DNA from 2 places in the Streptomyces lydicamycinicus genome. Region 2 is predicted to be linked to the other one. Evidence: predicted binding sites of a transcription regulator. Region 2 holds the regulator's gene; the other holds the start of a gene.
The links. Region 2 encodes HrcA, which represses chaperone genes, less so after heat shock. Its sites were predicted from a motif close to TTNGCACTCNGNNNNNCNGAGTGCNAA; they were not measured.
Positions count from the first base shown of each region.

Region 1: the regulator HrcA is predicted to act here: its motif matches at 2,268-2,294, upstream of TU31_RS19340 (FmdB family zinc ribbon protein).

Region 1 covers NZ_BBNO01000005.1:368,478-373,985, forward strand. Annotated here, with positions in the region: gene mscL (large conductance mechanosensitive channel protein MscL) at 1-143, opposite strand, end outside; gene TU31_RS19335 (S-methyl-5'-thioadenosine phosphorylase) at 969-1,802, opposite strand; gene TU31_RS19340 (FmdB family zinc ribbon protein) at 1,918-2,256, opposite strand; gene TU31_RS19345 (MFS transporter) at 2,369-3,670, opposite strand; gene TU31_RS19350 (potassium/proton antiporter) at 3,986-5,506, opposite strand.
Region 2 covers NZ_BBNO01000004.1:492,914-498,421, forward strand. Annotated here, with positions in the region: gene TU31_RS15510 (nitronate monooxygenase) at 1-667, opposite strand, end outside; gene dnaJ (molecular chaperone DnaJ) at 764-1,900, opposite strand; gene hrcA (heat-inducible transcriptional repressor HrcA) at 1,901-2,917, opposite strand; gene TU31_RS15525 (MBL fold metallo-hydrolase) at 3,112-3,846, shown strand; gene TU31_RS15530 (DUF3097 domain-containing protein) at 3,994-4,827, shown strand; gene TU31_RS15535 (Uma2 family endonuclease) at 4,805-5,374, opposite strand; gene hemW (radical SAM family heme chaperone HemW) at 5,482-5,508, opposite strand, start outside.

The DNA.
Region 1 (5,508 bases), on a different contig from region 2:
ATGGGGTTGATGATGCCCTTCACCACCGCGTTCACGATGTTGGTGAAGGCAGCACCGACGACGACCGCGACCGCGAGTTCGATGACGTTGCCGCGCATCAGGAATTCCTTGAATCCCTGAAGGACGCCCTTGCTCTCGCTCACCTGACAGCCTCTTTCCATGCTCACTACGGACGGTGCACCAACAATCAGCACCGCAACTTACGGCAGGGCAGGGCAGAGGTGTCCAGTCGTGTGACATGAACCATCCAGCGGCCGGTGCGTCGGCGCGGAATCGGTGGTTCCGGGGGAGAGGGCCGAGCTTGCGGGCCGTATGGACGGAAACCGCGGTACCGGTGCGGTGGGCGCGCCCCCATTGGCGCGCGGCGGGTGCCCCGCCATGCGCAGCAGTCTCGCGTGGGGCGGGCGCGCAGGCCACTCGATCTTGGAGCATGGTCACCGCCCTCCCGGGGCCGCCGCCGACGGGCAGCCGGGGGCCGGGACGTCCCGTACGGCACCGTACGACGCCCCGCCGGCCAGTGCTGCGGCGGTCAGCGCCAGGCCTGCCGCCAGTAAGCGCTGCCGCGCGGGCCGTCCCCATCGGTGCCGGCCGCCGCCCGCCCGGACCGGTGCGAAGTGCGGCACTTCACACGGCGGGGGAGCGGGCAGCGGCGGGGAGAGGTAATCGGGGACGGCCGGGGAAGGGGGAGCGGGAGTGGTCCGGAGCATGGTGGCACCGCCAGAGGGTGAGGGGTCGGGTGAACCGCTGATCACCACCGTGCCGGAAGACTTCGCCCGCCTGCTCCGGGCTGTGGACGGCCCCGCTCCTGTGGACAACTCGGCCACCCGGGAGGGAGAGGGCCAGGGCGTGTCCGCAAGGTCCCGCCCGGCTGCGACGCCTGGCACGAACGCACCAGAAGCCGCGAGCCCCGCCCCCGGCGGACGACGGGACCTTGCGGGCAGGAGACGCCCTGGCGCTCCGCGGGGCGCTTACGGCAGCTCGATGCCCAGGTCCCAGCCGACGTGGGCGCCGGTGCACAGGCAGTCGCGGGCCGCGTTGTCGGGCAGGCCGGCGATCGCGTCGAAGAGGACCTCGCGCAGTCGGCCGACGTTCTCGGCGAAGACCCGGAAGACTTCGTCGTGGGAGACGCCCTCACCGGTCTCGGCGCCCGCGTCCAGGTCGGTGACCAGGGTCAACGAGGTGTAGCAGAGGCCCAGTTCGCGGGCCAGGACGGCTTCGGGATGGCCGGTCATGCCGACCACCGACCAGCCCTGTGCGGCATGCCAGCGCGATTCGGCGCGGGTCGAGAAGCGGGGGCCCTCGATGACGACGAGGGTGCCGCCGTCGACCGGCTCCCAGTCGCGGCCGCGGGCCGCCGAGAGGGCGGCCTGCCGCCCCGTGGGGCAGTACGGGTCGGCGAAGGTCAGATGGACGACGTTGGGGACGCTGCCGTCGGGGAGGGGCTCGCCGTCGAAGTAGGTCTGGGCGCGGGCCTTGGTGCGGTCGACGAGCTGGTCGGGGACCAGGAGCGTGCCGGGGCCGTACTCGGGGCGCAGCCCGCCGACCGCGCACGGGCCGAGGACCTGGCGTACGCCGAGCGAGCGCAGGGCCCAGAGATTGGCGCGGTAGTTGATGCGGTGCGGCGGGAGGTGGTGGCCGCGGCCGTGCCGGGGCAGGAACGCGACCTGGCGGCCGGCGATCTCTCCCAGGAACAGCGAATCGCTCGGGCGCCCGTACGGGGTGTCCACCGTGATCTCGGTCACGTCGTCGAGGAACGAGTAGAAACCCGATCCGCCGATAACGCCAATCTCCGCGTCAGCCATGCCGATCACACTATCGGGGCGCCGCGGCGGGGGAAGGCGGGTGGCGGAAACGAAAGAAAGCCGTAAGGCGACGGACCCCGCCGTCGGTGACGGCGGGGTCCGGGCACGTGCGGGGTCAGGCGGCGGAGCTGGTGCCCGAGCTGCTGCCGGTGGACGAAGCGGCGGCCGGGGCGGAGGACTTGCTGTCGGAGCTGCCGGACGAGGAGCTCGACGAGTCCGAGGAGGACGTCGTGCCCGACGTGGAGGCGCTCTTGGCGGGGCTGCTGCTGGACGACGAGCCGCGGCTGTCGTTGCGGTAGAAGCCGGAGCCCTTGAAGACGATGCCGACCGCGGAGAACACCTTCTTGAGGCGTCCGTTGCAGGCGGGGCACTCCGTGAGCGCGTCGTCGGTGAACTTCTGCACCGCCTCGAGGCCCTCGCCGCACTCGGTGCACTGGTACTGGTAGGTCGGCACTTGTCTTCCTCCTGGCACTCTCACTCGATGAGTGCTAACGACGCTCCATATTGCAGTATTCCCGCGCGCCAGTCCACCGTGACCGGCGGACGGTGACCGACTCCACGCTCGGTCAGGCGCGCGCCAGCTCCCGTTCGCGGTCCTCGGAAACGGCCGGGACCCGGTCCTCGGCGCCGTCCGCCGGGCCGCCGGCGGCCACGGTCGAGGAGCGCGGCAGCAGGTGGGCGCGGAGTGCCAGCAGCACCGTCAGGGCCAGCGCCGTACCGGCCAGCGGCACCAGGAAGCCCATGCTCGGGCCGAAGCGGTCCGCCAGCTGGCCTGACGAGGTGGCCGCGGCCGCCTGGCCCAGCGCGACCGCGCCGGTCAGCCAGGTGAAGGCCTCGGTGCGGGCGGCGGCCGGCACCAGCGACTCCACGAGGGTGTAGCCGGTGATCAGCGCCGGGGCGATGCAGAGGCCGACGACCAGGCCGACGGCGCCCAGCAGCGGCACCGCGGTGACCGCCCACAGCGGAGTGGTGGCCAGCGCCAGCAGCCCGTAGGCGACCAGCAGCCGGCGCCGCGGGCCGACCTTCCAGGCGATCGCGCCGCAGGCGATACCGGCGAGCATGTTGCCGCCCGCGAAGATCCCGTAGAGCACGCCGTTGATGCCGGGCTGCCCGATGTGCTGGGTGAAGGCCGTCAGCGAGACCTGCATCCCGCCGAAGACGGCGCCGATGCCGAGGAACGCCACGATCAGGACGCGTACGCCGGGCACCGACAGCGCCGAGACCCGCGGCCGGTCGCCGGCCTGCGACCGGTGCACCGGGGGCTGGCTGCGCCGCTGCGCGGCGAACAGCAGCCCGCCGGCCAGGGTCAGCGCGGCCTCGGCGACCAGCCCGGCCGCCGGATGGATGCCGGTGCACAGCGCGGTCGCCAGTACGGGGCCGACCACGAAGGTGAACTCGTCGGTCACCGACTCGAAGGCGGCGGCCGTCGGCATCAGCGGACTGCCGCCGAGCCGGGCGGCCCAGCGGGCCCGCACCATCGGGCCGACCTGCGGCGTCGAGGCGCCCGTGGGGACCGCCACCGCGAGCAGCGCCCACAGGGGAGCGTGGGCGAGGGCGAGGATGATCAGTGCCGTGACACCGGCGACATGCGCCAGGACGCCGGGGATCAGCACCGCGCGCTGGCCGAAGCGGTCGGCGAGCTTGCCGCTCTGCGGGGCGAACAGGGCCATCGCGACACCGGTCGTGGCGGACACCGCGCCCGCGGTGCCGTACGAGCCGGTGGTGGACTGGACGAGCAGCACGATGCCGATCGTCAGCATGGCGAAGGGCTGCCGGGCCAGGAAGCCGGGCAGCAGGAATGTCCATGCACCAGGGGTGCGGAGCAGTGGTCCGTATCCGGAACGGGAGTCCTTGACCGCGGATGCCACGGCCGGGCCTTTCTGCCGCCTGGTAGCGCGCCACCCGCGAGGTCGTCACGGGAACGCGCCGAGAGCTGTCCTCTCGCGCAGGACCGAGTGATACCGCGTGGTCCGCACCGGAAGAGGTGGCTGCGTAAGGCAGGGGGACCGCGGCCGCCGAGCGGTCGCGCCAGCTCTGCATCAGGCAGAGTTGGTTCGTCGATGTGCCTCTTCATACTACAGGCTGCGGGGCGTGAAGCCCTGGGATCGGTCAGGGCTTCACGCAGATTTCCTTGGGATCCGTGGAGAGATGCAGCACATTCCCGTCCAGGGAGCGGCCGGACCTCAGCGGTGGCGGTGGCGGGACCGTCCCGTGGGGCCGCCGGTCCCCAGCCAGCCGGCCAGCTTGCCGCCCTGGGAGACCGCCTGGAGCCGCCGCTCCGCCGCGTCGCGGACCGGATCGGTGGCGACCACCAGCAGCTCGTCGCCGCGCCGCAGCACCGTGGAGGGCGAGGGCACGAAGCTGGAGCCGTCCCGGACGATGAGGGTGACCGCGGCGCCCGCGGGCATCCGGAGCTCGCCGACCTCGACGCCGTGCATACGGGACGCCGGGCCGATGGACGTGGACAGCAGATGGCCGCGCAGCCGCTCCAGGGGCGCCGACTCGATGCCCAGGTCGGCGGCCTCCTCGCCGTCGCCCAGCCGCAGCCGTCTGGCCAGCCAGGGCAGCGTCGGCCCCTGGATGAGGGTGTAGACCACGACCAGGACGAAGACGATGTTGAAGACCCGTTCGCTGCCGGGCACCTCGCTCACCATCGGGATGGTGGCCAGCACAATCGGCACCGCACCGCGCAGTCCGGCCCACGACAGCAGGGTTTTCTCCCGCCACGGCACCCGGAACGGCATCAGCGCCACGAACACCGAGGTCGGCCGGGCCACCAGCGTGAGGATCATGCCGATCACCAGCGCCGGGACGATGTCGTCGATTAGGTTGTGCGGGGTCACCAGCAGGCCCAGCAGAACGAACATGCCGATCTGGCCGAGCCAGCCGAGGCCCTCGGCGAAGCCACGGGTGGCCGGGGCGTGCGGCAGTTTGGCGTTGCCGAGGATCACCGCGGCCAGGTAGACGGCGAGGAAGCCGGAGCCGTGCGCCAGGGCGCCGGCGGCGTAGGCGGAGACCGCGATGGCCATGACGGCGATCGGGTACAGACCGGACGCGGGCAGCGCCACATGCCGCATGCCGTACGCGCCGAGCCAGCCGATGGCCAGACCGATGGCGGCGCCGATCGCCAGCTCCAGGGCGATCTCACCGAGCAGGGTGTACCAGTGCTCGACCGGCCCCGCGGTGGAGAAGGCGACGACGAGGATGACCACGGGGGCGTCGTTGAAGCCGGATTCGGCTTCCAGTACGCCGGTCAGGCGGGCCGGCAGCGGCACACTGCGCAGCACGGAGAAGACGGCCGCGGCGTCCGTCGAGGAGACCACGGCACCGATCAGCAGTGCCTGGCGCCAGTCGAGTCCGGCCAGGTAGTGCGCTCCTGCCGCGGTGACCCCCACGCTCACCGCGACGCCGACCGTCGACAGTGCTGCCGCCCGGGGCAGTGCCGGTCTGATCTCTTTCCACTTGGTGCCCAGGCCGCCCTCGGCGAGGATCACGACCAGCGCCGTATAGCCCAGGAGTTGGGTCAGCTCGGCGTTGTCGAAGATGACGCCACCGGGCCCGTCCTGTCCGATGGCGACGCCTATCCCCAGGTAGATGAGCAGGCTGGGGAGCCCGCTGCGCGAGGAGAGCCGTACCGCGGCGACCGCAATGAGCAGTACGAGCGAGCAGATCAGCAGGAGTTCATTGAGGTGGTCGACAGACAGGA
Region 2 (5,508 bases):
ACCCGCGCATCAGCCCGCCCGCGGCGATCATCGGAATCTGCACGGCCTCCCGGACCTGGCCGAGCGCCGCGAGCAGCCCCAGCCCCGCGCCGGTCCCGTCCGCGTGCGGATCGTCCCGGTGGGTGCCCTGGTGGCCGCCGGCCTCCACGCCCTGCACACACACCGCGTCCGCACCCGACCACTGCGCGGCCTGTGCCTCGGCGGCGGTGGTGACCGTGACGACGGTGTACGTACCGACCTTGGCGAACGCGTCGAGGACGGCACGCGAGGGGCAGCCGAAGGTGAAGGACACCACCGGCACCGGGTCCTCGCGCAGTATCGCGAGCTTGGCCTCGTAGCCGTCGTCGATGGGCCCGTCGGTGTCGCCGAGTTCGGTCTCGTACCAGGTGGCCTCGCCGGCGAGCTGTTCGCGGTAGACCTCGACGACGGAGCCGTCGGCCAGTGAGGGCTGCGGCATGAAGAGGTTGACGCCGAAGGGCCGGTCGGTCAGCGACCGCAGCTGTTTGATCTCCTGGTACATACCGTCGGCGGTTTTGTAGCCGGCGGCGAGGAAGCCGAGACCGCCGGCCTCGCAGACGGCGGCGGCGAGCTCGGGTCCGGAGCCGCCTCCCGCCATCGGGGCCTGCACGATCGGGTAGCGGCAGAGATCGGTCGGTGCGGTGGGCATGAGCACATCGTGTCACGCCCACCGCACCGCCCCGAACGGGGGCGGTGGCTGCCAAGCGGGCCCGGGGAACCTCCGCGGACCCCGGGCCGACCTGGGCTATCGCCCGTTGAACGCATCCTTCAGCCGCGAGAACAGACCCTGCTGCCCCGGCTGGAACTGCCCCGTGGGCCGCTCCTCACCGCGCAGCTTGGCCAGCCGCCGCAGCGCCTCCTCCTGCTCGGGGTCGAGCTTGGTGGGCGTCTGCACCTCGACATGGACGATGAGGTCGCCGCGGCCGCCGCCGCGCAGATGGGTCACCCCGCGCTGGTGCAGCGGGATCGACTGGCCGGACTGGGTACCGGGCCGGACATCGATCTCCTCGACCCCGTCCAGCGTCTCCAGCGGGCACTTCGTGCCCAGCGCCGCCGCTGTCATCGGGATGGTGACCGTGCAGTGCAGATCGTCGCCGCGCCGCTGGAAGACCGGGTGCGGCAGCTCGTGGATCTCCACGTAGAGATCACCGGCGGGGCCGCCGCCGGGGCCGACCTCGCCCTCGCCCGCGAGCTGGATGCGAGTGCCGTTGTCGACACCGGCGGGGATCTTGACGGTCAGGGTGCGACGGGAGCGGATCCGCCCGTCGCCCGCGCACTCGTGGCACGGCGTGGGGACGACCGTGCCGAAGCCCTGGCACTGCGGGCACGGCCGCGAGGTCATGACCTGGCCCAGGAACGACCGGGTGACCTGCGAGACCTCACCACGGCCGCGGCACATGTCACAGGTCTGCGCCGAGGTACCCGGCGCCGCGCCCTCGCCGCTGCACGTCGTACAGACGACGGCGGTGTCGACCTGGATGTCCTTGGTCGTGCCGAAGGCCGCTTCGGTCAGCTCGACATCGAGCCGGATCATGGCGTCCTGGCCGCGGCGGGTGCGCGAGCGCGGCCCGCGCTGCGACGCGGTGCCGAAGAACGCGTCCATGATGTCGGAGAAGTTGCCGAAGCCCGCGCCGAAGCCGCCCGCACCCTGGCCGCCGCCCGCCTGCGAGAGGGGATCCCCGCCGAGGTCGTAGACCTGCTTCTTCTGCGGGTCCGAGAGCACCTCGTAAGCGGCGTTGATCTCCTTGAACCGCTCCTGGGTCTTCGGATCCGGGTTCACGTCCGGGTGCAGCTCACGGGCCAGCCGACGGAAGGCCTTCTTGATCTGGTCCTGCGAGGCGTCGCGTCCGATACCGAGGACCGAGTAGTAATCCGTGGCCACTTACGACTCCGCGAGGATTTGTCCGACGTAACGTGCCACTGCGCGTACCGCTCCCATCGTTCCGGGGTAGTCCATGCGGGTCGGTCCGACCACGCCGAGTTTGGCGACTGCCTCGTCGCCCGAACCGTAGCCGACCGCGACGACCGATGTGGACGTCAGGCCTTCATGGGCATTCTCATGCCCGATACGTACGGTCATGCCCGAGTCCTTGGCCTCCCCGAGCAGCTTGAGCAGCACCACGTGCTCCTCCAGTGCCTCCAGCACCGGCCGGATGGTCAGTGGGAAATCGTGCCCGAAGCGCGTGAGATTAGCGGTGCCGCCGATCATCAGCCGCTCTTCGGTCTCCTCCACCAAAGTTTCCAGCAACACCGACAGCACTGTCGAGACCGTGCCTCGGTCGTCCTGCTCGAAGGACTCCGGGAGATCCTGCACCAACTGCGGCACATCCGCGAACCGGCGCCCCACGACCCGGCTGTTGAGCCGGGCCCGCAGATCCGCCAGCGAGGTCTCGCCGAACGGCGCCTGGCAGTCGATCAACCGCTGCTCGACCCGCCCGGTGTCCGTGATCAGCACCAGCATCAGCCGGGCCGGGGCCAGGGCCAGCAGCTCGACGTGCCGGACCGTGGACCGGGTCAGGGACGGGTACTGCACGACCGCGACCTGCCGGGTCAGCTGCGCCAGCAGCCGGACCGTGCGGCCCACCACGTCATCGAGATCGACGGCGCCGTCCAGGAAGTTCTGGATCGCCCGCCGCTCCGGGCTGGACAGCGGCTTCACACCGGCCAGCTTGTCGACGAACAGGCGGTAGCCCTTGTCGGTCGGGATGCGCCCGGCACTCGTGTGCGGCTGGGCGATGAAACCCTCGTCCTCCAGGGCGGCCATGTCGTTGCGGACGGTGGCCGGGGAGACGCCGAGCTGATGGCGTTCGGTCAGGGCCTTGGAGCCGACCGGCTCCTCCGTCCCGACATAGTCCTGGACGATGGCGCGCAGCACTTCGAGCCTGCGTTCACTGAGCATCCCGCGCACCTCCAGTCCGGCCGTCCGCCGTCTCGACTCTCCTGGCACTCACACGGGCCGAGTGCCAGACCTTGAGCCAGTGTACGGCCGAGTAGCACGGACACGGCAAGGGCGGCCGCACACAGCACCCGCCCGGTGACCGTGTTCGGTCGATCTGTCGGGCAACGCTATCGCGATGGCGCTAGCGTCTCGGTATGCACACGTCTTGGGAAGAGGCCGGTTGGGAACAGCTCGGTGACGGTGTCGCCAGACGCCGGATGCCGGGCTGGGACGAGACGATCGGCGTGATCGCGGGCACCACCGGCGTCATGATCGTCGACACCGGCGCGACCCTGCGCGACGGCGCGGATCTGCGGCGCGCGATCCGCGGGGTGCTGGGCCGGGACGTGACGCATATCGCGCTCACCCACCCGCATTTCGATCATGTGCTGGGCACCGCCGCGTTCGCGGGCGTCGAGGTCTTCGGCGCGGCCGGACTGGGCGAGCTGCTGCGCCGCGGCAAGGACGAGCTGCGGCACGACGCGGTACGGCACGGCGTCGACCGTGACGCGGCCGCCGAAGCCGCCGATCTGCTGGTCGCCCCGCACCACCACGTCCACGACCAGCTGACCGTCGAGCTCGGCGACCGGCAGGTGCTGCTCGCCAATGTCGGCCCCGGCCACACGGCGCACGATCTCGCGGTCCTGGTACCGGGCCGGGGCGGGTCCCCGGAGATCGTCTTCTGCGGCGATCTGGTCGAGGAGTCCGGCGAACCCCAGGCGGGCCCGGACGCGCTGCCGCAGCGGTGGCCCGGCGCACTGGACCGGCTGCTGGCCCTCGGCGGCGAGGACGCGCGGTATGTGCCCGGCCACGGCGCCGTGGTGGACGCCGGTTTCGTCCGCGCCCAGCGCGCCGCCCTCGCCGCCCGCTTCGGCGTCGCCCCCTCCTGACCCCCGCCCGCTCACCCACGGACAGGCCCCCATGCAGAGCAAGCGCTACAGCCCCGACCTCACCCCGCCCTGACTGCATCCCCCCGGGGGCGCCCCCCGGACCCCCGGCCGAAACACCGACCACCCGCAGAGAACAGGCCCCACTCGATGCAGAACAGGCACTACAGCCCCGACCTCACCCCGCCCTGGAAGAAGCAGCGGCCCGCGCCCGAGGTGCCCGCCGATCCCGATCTGGTCGTCGAGGAGGTCACCTCGGGCTTCTGCGGCGCGGTGATCCGCTGCGAGAAGACGGCGCAGGGCCCGACGGTCACCCTGGAGGACCGCTTCGGCAAGCACCGCGTGTTCCCCATGGAGCCGCGCGGCTTCCTCCTGGAGGGCAAGGTGGTCACGCTCGTACGCCCCCAGGGCGGGCCGGCCGCCACCGCTCCGGCGCGTACGGCGTCCGGGTCGCTGGCCGTCCCCGGCGCCCGCGCCCGGGTCGCCCGCGCCGGGCGCATCTATGTGGAGGGCCGGCACGACGCCGAGCTGGTGGAACGGGTGTGGGGCGACGACCTGCGCATCGAGGGCGTCGTCGTGGAGTACCTGGAGGGCGTCGACGACCTGCCCGCGATCGTCCGCGGCTTCTCCCCCGGCCCGGACGCCCGCCTCGGCGTCCTCGTCGACCATCTCGTACCCGGCTCGAAGGAGTCCCGGATCGCGGCCGAGGTGACCGGTGACCACGCGCTGGTGGTGGGCCACCCGTACATCGACATCTGGGAGGCCGTGAAACCGTCCTCGGTCGGCATCCCGGCCTGGCCGACCGTTCCGCACGGCCAGGACTGGAAGACGGGCGTCTGCCGGGCACTGGGCTGGCCGGAGAACACGGGCGCCGCCTGGCAGCGGATCCTCTCCTGCGTGCACTCCTACAAGGACCTGGAGCCGGCGCTGCTGGGGAGGGTGGAGGAGCTGATCGACTTCGTCACGGCCGGCGGTGACGTGTGACGGCAGGAAGCGTTCCGAACCGGGAGGTGTCCAGCTTGAGGCCGAGGGCGTCGACGCGGAGAGGAGCACCGAACGAGACGGTGCGCTGAACCTCGTAGTCGGCTTCCTCTCCCGCACCGGCCGGTTCCGACAGCAGTACACAGCGGGCGTCATACGGGTCGACGATCAGATACGCGGGGATTTCCCCTGCGGCGTAGATGGAGCGCTTCAGGCCGTGGTCGCGGTCGGCGCTGCGCAGGGAAACCACCTCGAGCAACAGCGTCACGTCCGAAGCGGGTACCAGCCATCCGGAACCCTCGCATCGTCCGCGCTCCATCACCACGAGGTCGGGCTGCGGCTTGCTGAGCTCCCCCGGGAACGACAGGTGCTGTGTCGCGAATCTGTGCCAGCGGTCGTGCGGAATCTGGTCCGTGACATCGCTGACGATCCGGTTGTGGACGATGTCCGTCCCTCCCGTCAGCAGAATTTCGCGGCGTAGTAACTCCGCCCTGAGGCCCTCCGGAGGCTCGAACTCCGCGAAGTACTCGTCAAGGGCTCGATCATGCATGCCGTCACCGCCCGTCCCTCCGTACCGGCTGAATCCTGTGACAGCACGCTAGGGACGGAGCGGTCCGGTGTGGCCGGGTCCTGCGCAGAGATCACTCCGTTGAGTGATCAGTCCACCAGATCCCGCACCACCGC